DNA from 2 places in the Cobetia sp. genome. Region 1 is predicted to be linked to the other one. Evidence: predicted binding sites of a transcription regulator. Region 1 holds the regulator's gene; the other holds the start of a gene.
The links. The regulator PhoB, encoded in region 1, activates phosphate uptake and scavenging genes when phosphate is short. The targets are predictions, from matches to a motif close to TGTCATANNNNTGTCANA.
Positions count from the first base shown of each region.

Region 2: the regulator PhoB is predicted to act here: its motif matches at 2,741-2,758, upstream of AC4FAH_RS06055 (UTRA domain-containing protein).

Region 1 covers NZ_CFDJES010000002.1:48,365-63,519, reverse strand. The annotation lists gene yccS (YccS family putative transporter) at 1-2,234, opposite strand, end outside; gene AC4FAH_RS00640 (hypothetical protein) at 2,425-2,841, shown strand; gene AC4FAH_RS00635 (hypothetical protein) at 2,983-3,339, opposite strand; gene AC4FAH_RS00630 (HU family DNA-binding protein) at 3,513-3,788, opposite strand; gene AC4FAH_RS00625 (NAD(P)/FAD-dependent oxidoreductase) at 4,039-5,238, opposite strand; gene AC4FAH_RS00620 (chorismate--pyruvate lyase family protein) at 5,578-6,135, shown strand; gene ubiA (4-hydroxybenzoate octaprenyltransferase) at 6,203-7,093, shown strand; gene phoB (phosphate regulon transcriptional regulator PhoB) at 7,317-8,006, shown strand; gene phoR (phosphate regulon sensor histidine kinase PhoR) at 8,014-9,336, shown strand; gene cysZ (sulfate transporter CysZ) at 9,523-10,251, opposite strand; gene phoU (phosphate signaling complex protein PhoU) at 10,448-11,173, opposite strand; gene pstB (phosphate ABC transporter ATP-binding protein PstB) at 11,393-12,238, opposite strand; gene pstA (phosphate ABC transporter permease PstA) at 12,235-14,031, opposite strand; gene AC4FAH_RS00580 (ABC transporter permease subunit) at 14,028-15,155, opposite strand, start outside.
Region 2 covers NZ_CFDJES010000040.1:4,206-7,886, forward strand. The annotation lists gene AC4FAH_RS06045 (putative 2-aminoethylphosphonate ABC transporter ATP-binding protein) at 1-552, opposite strand, end outside; gene AC4FAH_RS06050 (putative 2-aminoethylphosphonate ABC transporter substrate-binding protein) at 615-1,661, opposite strand; gene AC4FAH_RS06055 (UTRA domain-containing protein) at 1,806-2,519, opposite strand; gene AC4FAH_RS06060 (putative quinol monooxygenase) at 2,855-3,487, opposite strand.

The sequences.
Region 1 (15,155 bases):
TTGATCAGCTGGGTGCCGGCGCTTTCCAGCGGCTGCAACAGCCGCAGCACCAGAATCAGCTGTGACAGCGCCAGGCGTCCGGTGGTGGATTCGACCCGCTCGACCTCGGCTTCCAGTGCCGCGATCTCATCTTCGCTGTCCAGCGTGACGGCGATCTCACCGCCCGCCTCCAATTGCTCTCCCAACGCCGTCAGCTGCTGACTCAGGCGCTCGCCATGGCGCAGCAGCGTCTCGATGCCACTGCTGGCCGAGGCGGTCGATTCCAGTTCGCCACGATGCGCTGCCAGTGCCGAGAGATAGCCGAGCACGGTATGCGCGTGGAGCAGGAAGCCGAAGCCCGGCTCGACATCGCGCCGGAAGTGGCCGGGCTCCTTGCGGGCCGTGGCCAGCAGATTGGAGAAGGCCGCGTCGGCGTTGTGGGCATTGCGGCGTGCCAGGCGGTAGGCCAGATCATCGCGCTTGCCGTGGCGGTACTGGGACAGCACCTCGCCCAGATAGCGACCGCTGGTCTTGAGGCTGACGCCGGCCTGACGATAGAGCTTGCGGCCCTGCCAGTCCGGCAGGATCAACACCACCGAAAGCCCGGCCAGCAGGCCACCGACCAGCGTATCGAACAGGCGCGGCCAGATGAGATCGAAGCCATCGCCGACCTGGTTGAAGCACGCCAGCACCATCAGCGTGATGGCGGCGGTGGCCAGGGTATAGCGCGAGCCACGGGTGGCGAAGAACAGCACCCCCGCGACCACGGCGATCCCGGCCTGGATCGTGGGCGCCGGGAACAGACTGATCAGCGCCCAGCCGGCGACCAGACCGATCAACGTGCCCAGAATCCGCTGCGCCAGCGTGCGGCGCGTATCGCCGTAGCTGGGACGACACACGAACAGCCCGGTCAGCAGAATCCAGTAGCCCTGGGTCGGGTGCACCGCCAGCAGCACGCCATAGCCGGCCACCAGCGTCGCGGTCAGGCGCAGCGCATGGCGGAAGATCGGCGAGCGCGGCGTCAGGTGGCTGCGGATACGCTCGAACATGTCGCGCGTGCCGTGGGGCGAGCGGTCCAGCAGGCTGTTGTCGTTTTCATTGCTGACGGCTTCGAGATCATTCAGGCGCGCGATCTGGCCTTCGATCAGGCGCAGGTTACTGGCGAGGGCTTCCAGCGCCTGCATCAGATGGTGCCACTCGGGCCGCTGCTGTTGCTTGAGATAGACGAGCGAGGCATTGAGGTCTTCCAGCGCCTGCTGGCTGTCACTGGCATCGAAGGGCTGGCGCATCAACAGCGCCTTGCCGAGCCCGCGACAGGCGCGCCCCTGCTGCTCCAGCAGGCGCTGACAGCGGAACAGGATGTCGTGATGGAAGAAGGCGTCGGTGAGCTGCCCGTAAGGATAATGGCTGGAGCTGGCGCGCTCGTGGAGGTCCTGGGCGATGAAGTAGAGGCGCAGGTAGCGGTCGAGCTTGGTGGTATCGCGCCGCCCGGCGAGGCGCCGGAAGACCATCTCCTTGGTCTGGTTGAGCGCCACCACCACGCGACCGTTCTGCTCGGCCAGCGCCAGACGCCGGGCGGACTGGTCGACATTGCGCAGCGGTTCGAACAGCTGCGCCTTGAGAATCAGGTAGCGCCCCAGCTCACGGTAGAGCGTCGCCATGCTGTGCTTGAGCGGCTGGCGCGAGAACAGCGCACACCACACGACCGAGAGCAGGCCATACCAGGACGCCCCCACCACCAGCAGCAACGGCTGAACCAGATTGATGCCCAGCCCCGGCTCCCGCAGCCACTCGGGCAGGCTGCGCTCCAGCACCGCGATCTGACCATCTCCATGCTGCTGCTCGAGGCTGATCATGGTGTAGACGGCCAGAATCAACGAGGCGCGCGCGATGGCGCCGTAGCGGGCATCGATGGCGCCCAGCATCGGCATCGCGAAGGTGGCCAGCGCCAGCCCGATCACGAAGGGCAGCGGCATGCCGAACAACAGCTCCACCGAGACGGCGGCGATGCTGAAGCAGGCCAGCGTCATGCCCAGCGCGCGCAGTCGGCCGCGCCAGTGATCATCGGTTTCCGCCAGCCCCGAGGCGATCACGCCCAGAAACAGCGGAATCACCACCGCCATCTCGTCGAGCCAGAACCCCACCGCCATCACGCCACCCAGCGCGATCAACATGCGTAGCGAATAGCTGAAGGCATCCAGCGTCCACAGACGACGCAGGGAGTGCATGAGGGAGTCCAGGAGAGAGCGTGTCATGAAGTGTTCCGTGACCAGGGCGCCGGGCAGCGCATTAGACTTTAGATTTATATCGCTAGCATAACACCCCGTTCTGCCGTGTCCGAGAGCCATGGCGCATGCAAGCGTTGGCGGGCGCGTCGAATGTCGAATCGCCGCGACGTGCCACTCTGAAGACTCCTGACCTCATTGGCTTTCATGGAGAATACCGATGCATCCTCTTATCGAACGCGTCACTGGCTCCCTCGGGCTGTCACCGGAAATCGCCGAGCAGGCGGTCGGCATGGTTCTCAAGTTCGTGCGTGAGCAGGGGCCGGATGGCCCGGCCGCCTCACTGCTGGGCGCCATTCCGGGAGCGGAAGGCCTGATCGGCAGCGCAGGCGAGGAAGCCGCCGAGTCCGGTGGCGGTGGCCTCATGGGCGGCCTGATGGGCGCCGTCAGCGCCTTCACCGGCGGTGGCGGTGGCGGTGCGCTGGAACTGGGCCAGAAGCTGATGGGGCTGGACCTGAACATGGACCAGGCGCGCGGCGTAGCCGATGAGACGCTGAGCTATGCGCGGGAAGAAGCCGGCGATGGCGTGGTCGATCAGGTGCTCGAAGGCATTCCGGGCCTCAAGCAGTTGCTGTGACGCCTCGAGGGCGTTGAGAGGGTCTTCTCGAACAGCCCCTCGCAAGTAAAGGCTCGCGACAACTGCTCATGACAAAAACAACGCCCCGCTGATTCTCTCAGCGGGGCGTCTTTCGTTCATGCAGGCACGGCACAGGGCCATTCAGCGAATGCGCTTGAGCAATGACTGCAAGCGGTTGAGCTGGGCCGAATCGCCGACCAGCCGCACGCGCTGGTCCATCAGGCCTTGCAGGAAGGCACGCGGCGAGGGCTTGAGCAGAAAGGCCACCGCACTGTCGCTATCGGCGAAGCGCAGCTCAAGCTCGGTATCCACCGGCAGGCCACTGCCCGTGGTGACGCCCGCGTGGGACATGCGGTAGTGACGCGCGATGCTCATGTCTTCGGTCGCGACGCCCCAGTCCAGCGGACGCTTTTCCAGCTCGGCACGAAATTCGGGGTCACGCTTGAAGGCCCGCTTGAGCAGCAGACCCAGCACCCACAGCAATATCTTGAGCTTCATGGTGTCATTCCTTGAATCGCGAAGCGTCGGTCACGCAGGCCATATGAAAATGCCACCGGCCCCGCAGGGCGGAACCGGTGGCATCAGCATGACAGCCGACAGGGCTTTTGATGACGACGATTGAAAGCCATGGCGACAGCCACCCCGGGTCTGCGCTGAAGCACGAGCCGAGGTTACTTGGTCACTGCATCCTTCAACGACTTGCCGGGTTTGAAGGCAACGGTCTTGCTGGCCGGGATGGTCAGCGGCTTGCCTGTCTGAGGGTTCTTGCCGGTACGCGCCGCACGCTGGCGCACGGTGAATGACCCGAAACCGATCAGTGAGACGTCATTGCCTTTGGCCACGGTATGAGTGATCTCGTCGAGAATCACGTTCAGTACCTGACTGGCCTTGTCCTTGGATAGATCCGCACGCTCGGCGATGGCCGCAGCGAGTTCTGGCTTGCGCATGAAAAGCCCTCCTGGTTTGGCATTCTGCACGGGCGGCCAAGCCGCCGTTTCCATTGTTGTTCTTGCACTTGCTAGCGGTGGCGTATGGCGGCGACGCAATCCGCTCCCGGCAAGCTTTGCCGTATCAAACCTGTCGATGGCAGCATTCTGTCAGACGACGCCCGCTGAGCAGCATGTCTGACGGAGCATTCACTATCGTGCCTGACCGCGCTGGCAGCAAGGGATTTACGACCATCGATCATGGCATCGCCTAGCCTAGCAACGGCGGCGCCTGCCGCGCTAGCTCGACTTTCCTGCGAACGGCGGCGCCTGTCAACGCATATCCAATCAAGCGTTCGTTCATATCCAGTGCACGCGCTTCGAGGTCATCGCCTTCACCGTTGATTTCCCAGCGCGCCACGGCCGAACGCGGCGGATAGGCCACCACCGGCAAGGCCGGTGTCTTGACCAGCACCGGCCACGCCTTCCAGTCGAGCACGCTTGGCTCACCACACAGGTTGGCTGCCAGGGTGCGCGCGGCCATCTGCAGCGGCTGGACATACATGGCATTGACGCCCTCGACGCTGGCGCAATCGCCCAGCGCCCAGATATGCGGCTGTGAGGTGGCCAGGTGGCGGTCGACACGGATGCCGTCGCCGCCGGCGCTCAGGCCTGCGGCCTGCGCCAGACGAATGCGCGGCGCCAACCCGGTGGCCAGCAGAACCACGGAGCCCGTCAGGCGACGACCGCTCTGCAGGCGCACCTCGACCGGCGCGGCCTGACGTTCGGCCTCCTCGCCTGAGCTGGCGGCGATGGTCTCGACCATCTCGCCCTGGCGACGCGTCACACCGAGCCCATCCAGCGCCGCGCCCAGACGCTGCCCCAGTGCTTGCGGCAACAATCCATCCAACGGAGTTTCCTCCGGCGCGACCAGGGTGACGCGGTGGCCGGCGGCCGTCAGATCATTGGCGTATTCACAGCCGACCAGTCCGGCACCGACAATCACCACGTGCCCGTCTTCCCCACGCTCGCGGGCCTTCGCCAGCGTCGCGCAGAAGGCCGCATAGTCGTCGAGGTCATTGATGCTCTGCACGCGTGAGGCCACTTCCGCGGCGACGGGGAAGGGACGACGCGGCGCGGCACCGAGTGCCAGCACCAGCTCGTCATAGGCCAGACACTCCTCGCCCAGCCATAGCTGGCGGGCATCACCGTCGATGGCAGTGACGCGTTGATGGGTACGCAGCTCGGCATTCAGCTCGTCCACCAGCGCCACCGGCGCCTGACGCGACAGGTCGGTGGCCGACATCTTCTTGGCGAAGGCGGTGGACAGCATCGGCTTGGCGTAATCGTGGCCGCTGTCCTGGCTGATGAGGATCAGCCGGCTGTCCTTGTCACGCGCACGCAGCGCGCGCGCCAGACCAATGCCCGCCATGCCGGTACCAATGATGACAAGGGTGCGTGGGTCGCGCATGGCACCATCTCCTGAGATCGATCCGAGGGAAGCGCTGATGAAAGAGCGCCAACAGCGTCCGTCATGAACGCCGATGAATGCGCCCAGCATACCAGCCCGCCAGCAGTGCAGGCATGCCTGAGCGGGAGGCCTTGCCGCCCGGCCATGCTAGACTCGCCATTTCGTCATCCTGACAGGGAATTCACCGTGGTCCGATGCCCAGCAGGCGAGCCTCATCGCGCAGCGCTCACGCCACAGACCTCCACCTGTGAGGCGCCTCATTCGTCAGCCGAGTCCCTGTGCCAGCCTGCGCCTCGCTGGCCTTCGCCCACGCGCGCCGCACCCGCTGCTTCGGCGGCGGTGCGCCGTCATTGGCAGCCGGCTGCCGCGCTGCAGGGTGTCATGCCGGCCGGCTGGTGGGCGTGGCTCTCCTCGACGGACTCGCTGACCCAGCGTCTTGCCAGCGCCATGCAACAGCAGGATGAACGCGATGGCCAGCCAATCCAGGGCCTGCGCGTGCGCCTGCTGCTGCAGGACACCGGCCCCGCGCGGCTGGATGAGGCACGCCTGCTGGGCATCGGCCCGCGCCGGCATGTCTGGCGGCGCGAAGTGGCACTCTGTCATGGCGATACGCCATGGGTGATCGCACGCTCGCTGGCGGCGCTGGACCTGGCCCACGGTCATCGCCTCTCGACGCTGGGTGAGCGCTCGCTGGGCCATTGGCTGTTTCGCCAGCCCGACCTGACCCGCAGTGCCATCGATGTCAGCCGCGCCCCGCTGGTGCTTTCGAGCCCCAGGCCGCTGGCCCGCACCACCAGTCGGTGGATGCGCCGCTCGATGTTCTCGCATGGTCGCTTCAAGGTGCTGGTGCAGGAGGGCTTCACACCGGCCTTCCAGCACGCGCTGCAACTGGCCTGAGCCTTGCGCCCGACTGGCCTCGTTTCCCTCTCTTCCCTTGCCCACTACCACCCGCCCAGGAGCCCCGATGACCGCGTCATCCACTTCCGCCGCTTCGCGTCCTTCCAGACTGGCCGACTACCTCGCCCTGACACGGCTGGACCGCCCCATCGGCACCTGGCTGCTGATGTGGCCGACCCTGTGGGCACTGTGGCTGGCGGCAGATGGCATTCCCGAGCGCACGACCCTGCTGATCTTCATCGCCGGGGTCTATCTGATGCGCGCCGCCGGCTGCGTGATCAACGACTACGCCGACCGCCACTGGGACAAGCATGTCGAGCGCACGCGTGACCGGCCGCTGACCTCGGGTCGCATTTCGGAGCGCGAGGCGCTGACACTGTTCGGGGGGCTGGTCGCGGCCGCCTTCGTGCTGGTGTGCTTCACCAACCTGACCACGGTGCTGCTGTCGATCGTCGCCGTACTGCTGGCGGCCAGCTATCCGTTCATGAAGCGCTTCCATCATCTGCCCCAGGTAGTACTGGGCGCCGCCTTCGGCTGGGCGATTCCGATGGCCTTCGCCGCGACGCTGGAGGAGGTGCCGACCTACGGCTGGTGGCTGTTCGCGGCCAACCTGATGTGGACGGTGGCCTACGACACCGCCTACGCGATGGTCGATCGCAACGACGACCTCAAGGTGGGCATCAAGTCCACCGCCGTGCTGTTCGGGCGTGCCGACAAGCTGATGATCGGCCTGTTGCAGCTGGGCATGCTGGCGGTGTTGATCGGCATCGGCCTGCAGCTGGCGCTGGGCATCTTCTACTGGCTGGGACTGGCTGCCGCCGCCGTCACCTTCGTCTGGCAGCAACGTCTGATCCGTGAGCGTGAGCGTGCGCCCTGCTTCCAGGCCTTCCTCAACAATCATTGGACGGGTCTGCTGATCTTCGCCGGTATCGCCCTGGCGACCTGGCCGATGAGCTGACTCCTGCATAAACATTAGTTTTATTTGATTTAAAGCGACCCCTGCCCTCTGTTGCTCCCCAGCCCACGGTTCATGCCTGCCTGCCGCGCCTCCAAGGCGGCTGGCAGGCTTGCGTGCAAGCTGCCATGCTGGCAGTTGTCATCTCGTTGTCATATAAGCGGGTTGTAATCGTCATCGACTTGTCATTCTGGCGCGTGCGCCGACTGCTGCATGGGATCTAGCGATGAGCTCCAAGACCGTACTGATTGTCGACGATGAATCCTCGATTCGCGAGATGATCGCCGTTGCCCTCGAAATGGCGGATTACCGCGTGCTGGAGGCAGACAATGCCCAGGACGCCCACGCCATCGTCGTCGATGAAAAGCCCGATCTGCTGTTGCTGGACTGGATGATGCCGGGCACCAGTGGCCTGGAGCTCGCGCGGCGTCTCAAGCGTGACGAGACCACCTCGGAGCTGCCGATCATCCTGCTGACCGCCAAGGGCGAGGAAGACAACAAGATTCAAGGCCTGGAAGCCGGTGCCGACGACTACATCACCAAGCCCTTCTCGCCGCGCGAGCTGGTCGCCCGCCTCAAGGCCGTGCTGCGTCGCACCACTCCCAAGGGGGTCGAGGAGGCGGTGGAAGTCGAAGGCCTGATGCTCGACCCGGCCAGCCACCGCGTCACCGCCCACGGCAACTCGCTGGATGTCGGCCCGACCGAATATCGCCTGCTGCAGTTCTTCATGACGCATCAGGAGCGTGCCTACACGCGCAGTCAGCTGCTCGATCAGGTATGGGGCGGCAACGTCTATGTCGAGGAGCGCACCGTGGACGTGCACATCCGTCGCCTGCGCAAGGCGCTGGGCACAGGCCATCAGCATCTGATCCAGACCGTCCGCGGCACCGGTTACCGCTTCAGCGCTCAGGCCTGAGGGATTCATGCGCTATTGGACCAACGAGCTATGGCGCCTCGGCTACCTTGCCGGTGGCTTCGGCCTGATCGGTGGCCTGCTGGGCCATCTAGGCTGGGGCCTGGCGCTGGGTCTTTCGCTGTATCTGTTCGTCCATCTCAAGCACTTGAAGAGCCTCTACACCTGGCTGATCACCAATCCCCATGAAGAGCCGCCGCCCGGCGATGGCGTCTGGGGAGACCTGCTCGATCGTCTCTACCGCTACCAGAAGGGCCAGCGTCAGGCTCAGGAGCGACTGCGCAGCATCCTCAACCGTATCCAGGAATCCTCGGAGGCCATGCGCGACGGCCTGGTGATGCTGGACAACCACGGTGACATGGAATGGTGGAACAGCGCTGCCGAGCAGCTGGTCGGTCTCAAGGCCAGCCACGACCGCGGTCAGCACATCACCAACTATCTGCGTGACCCCGTCTTCATCGACTACTTCAATCGGCTGGCCTACCGCGAGCCGCTGACGCTCCAGTCGCCGCTGTCTGACAACCTGACGCTGCAGATCTCCATCACCCTGTTCGGTGACAACGAGCGTCTGGTCATGCTGCGTGACGTCACCCGCCTCTATCGTCTTGAAGAGATGCGCCGCGACTTCGTGGCCAATGTCTCCCATGAGCTGCGCACGCCGCTGACGGTGCTGGCCGGCTATCTCGAGACCTACTCCGATTACGCCGATGACCTGCCACCGCGCTGGCAGCGTGGACTGGGCCAGATGCAGAGCCAGACCGACCGCATGCAGCACCTGGTCGAGGACCTGCTGACCCTGTCACGCCTGGAAACCGACGAGCTGTCCGACAACGGTCGCTGCATCGACATGAGCGCCCTGCTCGGCCATATCCGCGACGACGCCGAAGGCCTGTCCCAGGGGCGCCACACCTTCTCCATCGAGGCCGATGCCAGCGTGTCTCTGCGCGGTGAGGAGCAGGAGCTGCGCAGCGCGATCTCGAATCTGGTATTCAATGCGGTGCGCTACACCCCCGAAGACTGCCATATCACCCTGCGCTGGAAGGCGGATGACCAGGGCCTGCTGGTCGAGGTGGAAGATGACGGGGACGGCATCGACCCGGTCCACCTGCCGCGCCTGACCGAGCGCTTCTACCGCATCGACAAGGGCCGCAGCACCGCCACGGGAGGCACCGGCCTCGGGCTTGCCATCGTCAAGCATGTGCTGATTCGTCATCAGGGCCATCTGGAGATCGACAGCCACCCCGGCGAGGGTGCGCGCTTCCGCTGTCGCTTCCCCGACGAGCGCGCCTGCCAGGCGAGCGCTCCCCAGGCCAGCAGTGCGCTAGCCCAGTGATGGGCTGATTCAGTGATGATCTGACCCGGACGCCAGCCCAACGCAGAACGCCCCGCAGCCACCTCGAAAGGAGGCGACTGCGGGGCGTTTCGTTTGGTCAATCAGACGACGCTGCGGCTATTTCAGCGACGTGCCAACTTAGCGACGAGTCAGTTCAGCGACAAGCCAGCTCTGCGACAGGCTGTCTCAACGACGCGGCGCCGGCAACTGACGGTAGTGGCTCTGCCACATCAGTACCGCCCCGGCGACGGCGCCCGGGATGAACAGCAGATTGGCCAGCGGCACCAGCGTCATGACGAACACCGCGGCGCCGAAGGTCAGTGAGGGCCACCAGCGCGCCTTGAGGCGCTGCTTCATGTCACCGAAGCTGACCTGATGGTTGTCCATCGGGTAGTCGAGGTACTGGATCGACATGCTCCAGGCCGAGAACAGTCCCCACAACAGCGGCGAGAGCAGGTTCAGGCCCGGGATGAAGCCGATGATGAACAGCGCGATCATGCGCGGGATGAAGTAGCCCAGCTTGGCCATTTCACGCCCCAGCGAGTCGACGCCGATCTTCATCAGGCCGCGATCATCATCGATCAGGGTGCCATCCAGACGATGCTCGACCTTCTCGGCCAGAATGCCGTAAAAGGGCGCGGCGATCAGGTTGGTCACCAGGCTGAAGGTGAAGAACACCACCAGCAACAGACTCACCACCAGCACCGGCCAGATCAACCAGCTGAGCCAGTCCAGCCACGCCGGTACCTTGAGCATCCAGTAATCGATCCAGCCACCGAACTGGTTGAACAACACCCACAGCGTGATGCTGTAGAGCACCAGGTTGATCGCCAGCGGTACGAATACGAAGCGGCGCAGCCCGGGGGTATAGACCATGCGGGTCCCGCGGACCAGCGCCGATACGGCATCAATCATGCGACGTCCTCGTCATCTCAAAAGAACCGGCCAGCCAGCGGGCTGACCGGAGCCACACCCTAGCACTCCCGCCTGCGCGGCGCAGCTGTCGGCCGCCTGACACCGCTCGCGCTCCCACGACGCAATCGCCCCGCGGCCTGCCGGTGGGCAGGTGCGGGGCGAAAGAGGCGACACAGGGGCAGGGAAGCGCGTCAGCTCACTTCTTGTCCAGGTCCTGCGGCTTCAGGTCATGGGTATCGGTGTGACGCACGTCCACGCCCTTGACCAGGAAGATGACGTACTCGGCCAGGTTGTCGGCGTGGTCACCGATGCGCTCCAGCGCACGCAGAATCCACATCACATTGAGCACCGGCGTGATCTGGCGCGCGTCTTCCATCATGAAGGTCATCAGCGAGCGCATCGCGCTCTGATATTCCAGATCCACCGAGGCGTCTTCACGCAGTACCTTGAGGGCAAGGTCGGTATCGAAGCGCGCGAAGGCCGTCAGGGAGTCACGCACCATGCTGCGCACGTGCTGACTGAGGTGACGCACCTCGACCATGCCGCGCGGGCTCTGGCCATTCTCGACCAGCGAGATGGCATTGCGTGCGATCTTGCTCGATTCATCACCGATACGTTCGAGATCGGAGGTGGCGCGGATGACGGCCAGCACCAGGCGCAGGTCGGAGGCCGCCGGCTGACGGCGGGCCAGCACCCGGGTGCACTCGTCATCGATCTTGAGCTGCATGTCGTTGACAGCCTTGTCGTTGTCGCGCACCCGCGTGGCGGTTTCACTGTCGCCTTCCAGCAATGCCGTGACGGCATCCTGCAGCTGCTTCTCTACCAGTCCGCCCATGGCCAGCAGGTGTGTCTTCAGTGCATCCAGCTCGTGATTGAACTGCTCTGAGATATGCTTGCCGTGCGAATCGCTGGTGATATCCATTTCCCTCTCCCGGAAAGTCGCCCACCGAGTCAGGGGGCGTGACATGAATGACGTGACAAGTATGGCCCACTACTGACTGACACAGCGGGCTCCCCCTCAGCATGCCGACACTTGATTGCAGTTATGTTTCACCCATGGCGCAAAGGCGCTATCTGGCCGCCATCGTCAGCAATATCAGGACGAAAGGGCTACCTGGCTGCACGTTCGCGCATGAGCGCGCTAACCGAAACGCCCCGTGATGTAGTCTTCCGTCTGGCGGCGCCGCGGGTTGGTGAACAGCTGATCGGTCGGGGCGAATTCCACCAGGCGGCCCTCATGCAGGAAGGCGGTATCGTCTGACACCCGCGCGGCCTGCTGCATGTTGTGCGTGACGATGATCAGTGTCAGGCGCGAGCGCAGCGAACGGATCAGCTCCTCGATCTTGAGCGTCGAGATGGGGTCCAGCGCCGAGGCCGGTTCATCCAGCAGCAGCACCTCCGGCTCGACCGCCAGCGTCCGCGCGATCACCAGCCGCTGTTGCTGGCCACCCGAGAGCCCCAGCGCGCTGTCGTGCAGGCGGTCCTTCACCTCTTCCCAGAGCGCCGCGGAGCGCAGACAGGATTCGACCTTGTCATCGAGGTGGCGCTTGTCATTCTCGCCGACCAGCCGCAGTCCGAAGGCCACGTTCTCGTAGACCGACATCGGAAAGGGGTTGGGCGTCTGGAAGACCATGCCGATCCGGCGGCGCAGCATCGGCACGTCCACGCCGCGCGCATGAATGTCCTCGCCCTCGAGCAGTACCTTGCCGGAAAGACGTGACTGTTCGTCGAGATCGGTCATGCGATTGAAGGTACGCAACAGACTCGACTTGCCGCAGCCGGAAGGGCCGATGAAGGCCGTCACGCGCTTGCGTGCGATCTGCAGGCTGACATCCTCCAGTGCGCGGCGCGTCTGGTTCTCCTTGCCGACACGTGCCTGATAATCGAGGCTCAGGTGACGGGTTTCCAGGCAGATGTCCTCAGCCGGCCGCGCAGGCGTCTCCTGAAGAAACAACTGGGGCTTGGGCTGTTCAGAGTCACGCCTCATTCGGTGGCTCCCTTGTAACGTTGTGCCAGCATGTGACGCAGGCGAATGGCACTCAGATTGAGGCATAGAATCACGACCACCAGCACCAGCGCGGTCGCGTAGACCAGCGGCCGACTGCTGAAGGCGTCGCTGCTCTGGAAGGCCAGATCATAGACCTGATGCCCCAGATGCATGAATTTTCGGTCCAGATGCAGCCACGGGAAGCTGTCATCCAGCGGCAGGTCCGGGGCCAGCTTGACCACCCCGACCAGCATCAGCGGCGCGACTTCGCCCGCCGCACGCGCCACGGCCAGAATCAGCCCCGTCATCAGCGCCGGCGAGGCAGCCGGAATCACCACGCGCTTGAGCGTTTCCAGGCGTGTCGCCCCCAGCGCCAGCGCACCTTCGCGCAGACGACGCGGCACGCGCGCCAGCCCCTCTTCCGTGGCGACGATCACCACCGGCAAGGTCAGCAGGGCCAGCGTCAGCGAGGCCCACAGAATGCCGCCGGTCCCGAAGGTCGGCGTCGGCAGCCGCTCGGAATAGAACAGCTCATCGATTCCGGCGCCCAGTCCATAGACGAAGAAACCGAGACCGAACACGCCGTAGACAATGGAGGGCACCCCGGCCAGGTTGCGCAGCGCGATGCGCGTCAGGCGCGTCAGGCGTCCCTGATGGGCCACCTCGTGCAGATAGAGCGCCGCCATCACGCCGAAGGGCATCACCATGATCGACATCAGTACCACCATCAGCACGGTGCCGAAGATGGCGGGCCAGACGCCACCGAAGCCCTCGGTAGGCGCGCCGGCCACGAAGTCACGGAAACGCTTGAACGTCATCATCAGCCGGCCGCTGAAGCCCATCGCATTGGGCCGCCAGGCATTGCGGATATCATCGAGCGCGATGCGGCCTTCGTAGCCGCCATTGCCGCCCAGCAGCAACTGACCGCCCGCCAGCGCATCCCGCAGGGCACTCAGCTGACCTTCACGCTCGATGAAGGCGCTGCGCACCTCTTCCAACTCCTCCTGCATCTGCTGCTCGAGCTCAGCGTCCTCTTGAGTCCGCGCCGGGTCACCGTCAGCAGTGGCGCTGCGCCGGGATTCGAGCGACTGCTGCAGCGCCTGATAGCGACTGCTCAAGGCTTCACTGTCCAGGCGCAGTGCCTGCAACTGGCGGCGCTCGCTCTCGATCATCTTCAGGCGGGCAAACAGCGGCTCGGCGTCCTCGGACAAGGGCCGGACAGGTCCGTCGCCGACATCGGGCGTGTGGTCCATCTCCCCTGTCATCGGGTCACTCAGCGCCCGTGGCATGCCGTAGAGAGTGCGGCCGTCGCGCATTTCCAGCATCAGCGCCTGGCTGGGGAAGGTCATCCTGTCGAGCAGCGTCTCCGGCAGCCACTGCCAGCTGGCCGCGGCCCCGTCACGTGAGGATGTCTGCAGCAGCCACCATTGCTGGCGAGCGTCATCCCCCTCGCCCGAGGTAACACGGCGCATCTCCTCGTGCATCAGCTCGCCGAGCAGATGGCGATTGTCGGCCGCTGGCTCACCGCGCGTGGTGGTCAGCGCCGTGGGACTCTGGCCCGGCTGCGCCGTCAGCTCCACCTCGACCAGCCGTGAGGGCCAGAAGTGACTGAAGGAGCCCACCACCAGCAGGCTGAGCAGGCCCAGCACCAGCACCAGCGAGACACTGACCGCCATGGCATTCAGCCAGCCCCACGGGCCGCCGTCGCGCCAGTAGCGCTGCAGGCGCCCGACCAGCGGCTCGCGCGGGCGCAGCAGTGAGGAGCTGGCGCGATTGGTGTCAGGGTGACTCATCCCCAGCTCCCCTGATTGGGCGGCGTGAAGCGCTGTCGCAGCACTTCCGCCAGCGTATTGACCACGAAGGTGAAGACGAACAATGCCAGGGCAGCGAGGAACAGCAAGCGGTAGTGGCTGCTGCCGACCTCGGCCTCCGGCAGCTCGATGGCCAGGGTCGCGGCCAGTGAACGCAGGCCCTCGAACAGACTGGCATCCACCAGCGGCGTATTGCCGGCCACCATCAGCACGATCATCGTCTCACCGACGGCACGCCCCATGCCGATCATCATCGCCGAGAACAGCCCGACCGCAGCGGCAGGCAGGATGACGCGGCGCAGACTCTGCCATGGCGTCGCGCCAAGCGCCGCGGAGCCTGCGGCCAGACCGCGCGGCACCGACGAGAGGGCATCCTCGCTGAGCGTGAACAGGGTCGGCATCACCGCCAGCCCCAGCGCCATGCCGGTCACCAGGGTGTTGCGCTGGGCGTAATCGATGCCGTAGTGGCTGAACAGCCACTGACGTAGGTCGCCGTCGAACCACCACTGCTCGACCTGGCCGGCGATGGTCACATCCAGCCACAGCAGCACGAACAGCAGCGGCAACAGCCCGAAGGCCGCCATGTTTTCCGGCAGCAGATTACGCCATACGCGCGGCGACAGGGTCCACAGGAAGCCGGCCACCATGGTGCCCAGCGGAATCAGGACCAGCCCCAGCAACACCGCCATCAGCTCACGCTCGACGAAGGGCGCGACCACCAGCGCGGCGATGAAGCCGATCACCACGGTCGGCAGCGCCTCCATCATCTCCAGCAGCGGCTTGATGCGGGAACGCTGGCGCGGCGCCATGAAGCAGGCGACATGGATGGCACAGCCGAGCCCCAACGGCACGGCAAACAGCAGCCCGACCAGCGCCGCCTTGAGCGTGCCCCACATGATGGGCACCAGCGACAGACGGGGTTCGTGGGTACCGGTGCTCTCCAGCTGCCAGATCCACTCCGGCGCTGCGCGTCCCTCATACCAGACCTTGCCGAAGATGGCGTCGAGCCCGACGGCCTGATGCGGGTCGTGTATCGCAAGCCCCGCATAGGCCTTGCCGAGCGCCCCCAGCGACGCTTCCTGAGCGGGCAGCCTTGCCTCCCGGGT
Region 2 (3,681 bases), on a different contig from region 1:
CGGATACTTGCCTTCACTGCCGGCCAGGTCCACTAGGGTGAGCAGCTCCGTCACGCGCCGGCGCATCGCGTCACGCGCATCGCGCCGATTGCGTAGCCCATAGGCCACGTTGTCGAACACCGTGAGATTGGGGAACAGCGCATAGGACTGGAAGACGATGCCGAAGTCGCGCGCCTGCGGCGGCAGCCGCGAGATGTCCTGGCCGCGCTGGTGGATGGTGCCTTCGCTCTGCGGCGCAAGCCCGGCGATGGCGCGCAGCAAGGTGGTCTTGCCACAGCCGGAGGGGCCGAGGAAGCACACGAATTCGCCTTCGCGGATCGCGAGGTCGATCTCGCTCAGGGCCGTGAACTGGCCATAGCGCTTGGTGAGACCACTGATCTTGAGGTGGATGCTGTCTGACGACGCAGAACGCGTGGTGAGTGCCTGAGGCGATGCGTTACGCGCAGGCGCCCGGGCTGCAGGGGCGGATACCGCGCGAGGCGAGGCGCCGGTAGTCGCTGGCGGCGCTTGACGCGAGGCGTGATGACGCGGGGGTGCGGTCACAAGAGACATGCGAGAAACTCCCGACCCCGGCGCAAGGCGCCGGGGCAATGACGAAGGTGGCTGGGCGTGACTTACTGACTGTCGGACTTGCCGTCGTAACGGCGCTGCCATTCGGCGAGCACTGCATCCCGCTGGTTGGCCGCCTTGGCAAAGTCAGCCTCGATCATCATCTCGGTGATATTGGCCGGATAATGCTCGATCGGCTTGGCCACCCCCGGATAGGCCACGACCGCATAGCCTTCGTTGTAGAGTTCATTGGCCGGCTTGGACACGGCCCAATCCATCAGTGTCTGCGCCGCCTCACGCTTGTCGGTGCCCTTCATGATCGCCGCGGCTTCCATGTCCCAGCCCAGCCCTTCCTCGGGGAAGACTAGGTCCACCGGTGCGCCCTGTGCCTTGAGGCGCGCGCCTCGGAAGGCGAAGGACACACCGACCACGGCCTCGCCGGAACCGGCCAGGTTGCAGGGCGCGGAGCCTGAGTGGGTGTAGCGGGCGATATTGTCGTGCAAGCGGTCCATGTAATCCCAGCCGCCCTCGTCACCCCACAGCTGCAACCAGCTGGCGACATCCAGATAGCCGGTACCGGAAGAACTCGGGTTGGGCATGATCACGTGGCCCTTGAACTCGGGACGCGTGAGGTCTTCCCAAGACGTCGGCTTGGGCACTCCCAGTCGCTCACCTTCGACGGTGTTGTAGCAGAGCGAGGCGACCCAGGCGTCCATCCCGACCCAGGACGGGTCCTTACCATCCCGGTAGGCAGGGTCGACGAACTTGGTATCCAGCGCCTCGACTCCCTTGGGGGCATAGCGTGCCAGCATGCCTTCCTTCTCGAGCACCAGCAGGCTGGTCGCGGCCAGGCCCCACACCACATCCGCCTGCGGGTTGTCCTTCTCGGCAAGCAATCGTGCGGTGATCACGCCCGTGGAGTCGCGTACCCATTTGATGTCGATATCCGGATGCGCCTGCTGGAAGCGCTCGGCATATTTCTGCAGATCATCGGACTCCACCGCGGTATAGACGGTGAGCTCGGTGGCCGCCTGGGCATTGAGGGAAACGACCAGACCAACGGCACTGGCCAGCAAGGAACGGGTGAGGAAGGAACGGGTCAAGAAGGACATCGGGACTCTCCAACGCTTGGAATGAATGGCTCTCGCCATCTGGTATATACCAAGAGTATGAGCGTGCCGAATGACACCCCCGTGACAGTCAGTTGAAGGCCCAGTGAAACAGTGTTACCTCATATAGTGTCCTGCAGCGCGGGTTCAGGGCTTGTTCTTGAGCGTGACGGTGATGCACAGCGCATTGTGCAGCCAGCGCTCTTCGTCATAGCCGATGGGACGATGCTGCTCATCGAAGGTAGCGCGACGCACGGTCAGACCGGGGCTGCCCATGGCGACCCCCAGCTCCCGGGCGGCCTGCTCCCCCAGCGACTCGGAGTAGAAGCGCAGCTCACGATGGGCCAGCGTCAGGCCGTAGCGCCCACGCAGCTCCGCCCACAGTGACACCCCGAACTGGCCCTCCTCGAGCAGTCCCGGGGCGCGCTCCGGCACCACCCACATCGACTCGCTGAGCACAGCGCGCTCATCCACGAAACGCCGGCGGCGAATATGATAGAGCGGTGCCTGGGCCGCCAGTCCCAGCGCTTGCGCAGCCGGTGGGTAGGCCTGAACATCGGTCAGCAGCACTTCCGTCCGTGGCCGCCGCCCCTGCGCCGTCACATAGTCATTGAAACCGGAGTCACGCGTGGGGTCGTAATCCAGCCGCGGCGGCGACACGAACCACCCACGCCGATTGCTGCGATGAATGCGCCCTTCTCCCTCCAGCTGCCCCAACGCCTGACGCAACGTCACGCGCGTGGTATCGAAGCGCTCGGCCAGCACGCGTTCCGAGGGCAATCGCCCATCTTCAAAGGCATCAGGGTCCTTCAGCTGTTCGCGCAGGCGATCGGTAAGGTGGAGGTAATACGCATCACTCATGACGAGGGGTCCTGACCAAAGATGAAGGGGTTGCCACTACCGGGTAATAACACGGCGCCGCTTGCCCCGCCGGCGAAGAAAATGCCCGGGACTCTGCGCCGCCAAACGGCTGGACGCTCCAGAAACTATCACATTCGCGTGACTCGCACTGGCCTGCCAGCTTACGTGCCGCTGGCGCTGCAGGGTTTCATGACAGCCGCCTGGTTGAGCTCACAGGCGTGGATGGCGGTGGGATGACACGCTGATGTTCAAGGAGGGGGTGAACGGACAATGCGCAGCCTCTAAAGACTGCGCATCGCATGGGTAAACAGGAAACGAATGACCGGCGGGAGAACTCAGAACTCGCTGACGATATTCAGGTACTGCTGCATGTCCCCGACCATGGCCTGCTCCAAGAGCTTGCCTGTCTCGATGGCATAGGGCTGCTGGAAGTGAATGTCCCACAGGTCTGACTCCGTGCGCCAATGCTCGTATATCACCAGCGTGTCGTCCTGCCCGTCGATGGTATACAGATCAAACACGAGATTGCCCGGCTCCTCACTGCGCGTCTTCGCCACATGCGTGGTGAATTGCTGCAGCAATCGAGCGCGATATTCTTCCTTGATCTTGAAGATGAAGAAGATACTGAATACCTCATCTTCCGGCTGCACGTGCCTGGGGTTCGCCTCATGCAATGGCGCCGGGTCAGTATCGTTCAAGGGCATCACCTCGAATGGCGATGCCAACGCCGTGTCAGCCAGTTTCAGCAGGGCTTGCGCGTATGGCTGATTCACATGTGCCTGATGAGCTTCGGCGCTTGCCCAGCGCTCGTAGGCGAAGATGGTGGTGGGAGAATCCTTGGCCGCGAAGAAACGCATTTCCAGCATCTCCGGTTCAGCCGCTGAGCCCAGCTTGTTGTCAGCCAAGGCCTGCTTGAAGGTAGCGAGTTGTTCGGGCTCGACGTCAAATTTCACGATCAAGGTGAGCATGGAGATGCCCCTTATAGTCAGTGGTTGTCATAGGCCCAACGGCAAGAGCTGTTACGTCACGTGGCAGCAGGTCTGTCTCGGGAAGTGACTGACACTATCTCTCGCTGCCTGGCTGAAAAACCCGCGGCGCAGAGAAAGACTTTCAATGAAACCTTGAACGTGAATACAGCCCCTTCCTCTGCAATGCGCCGCTT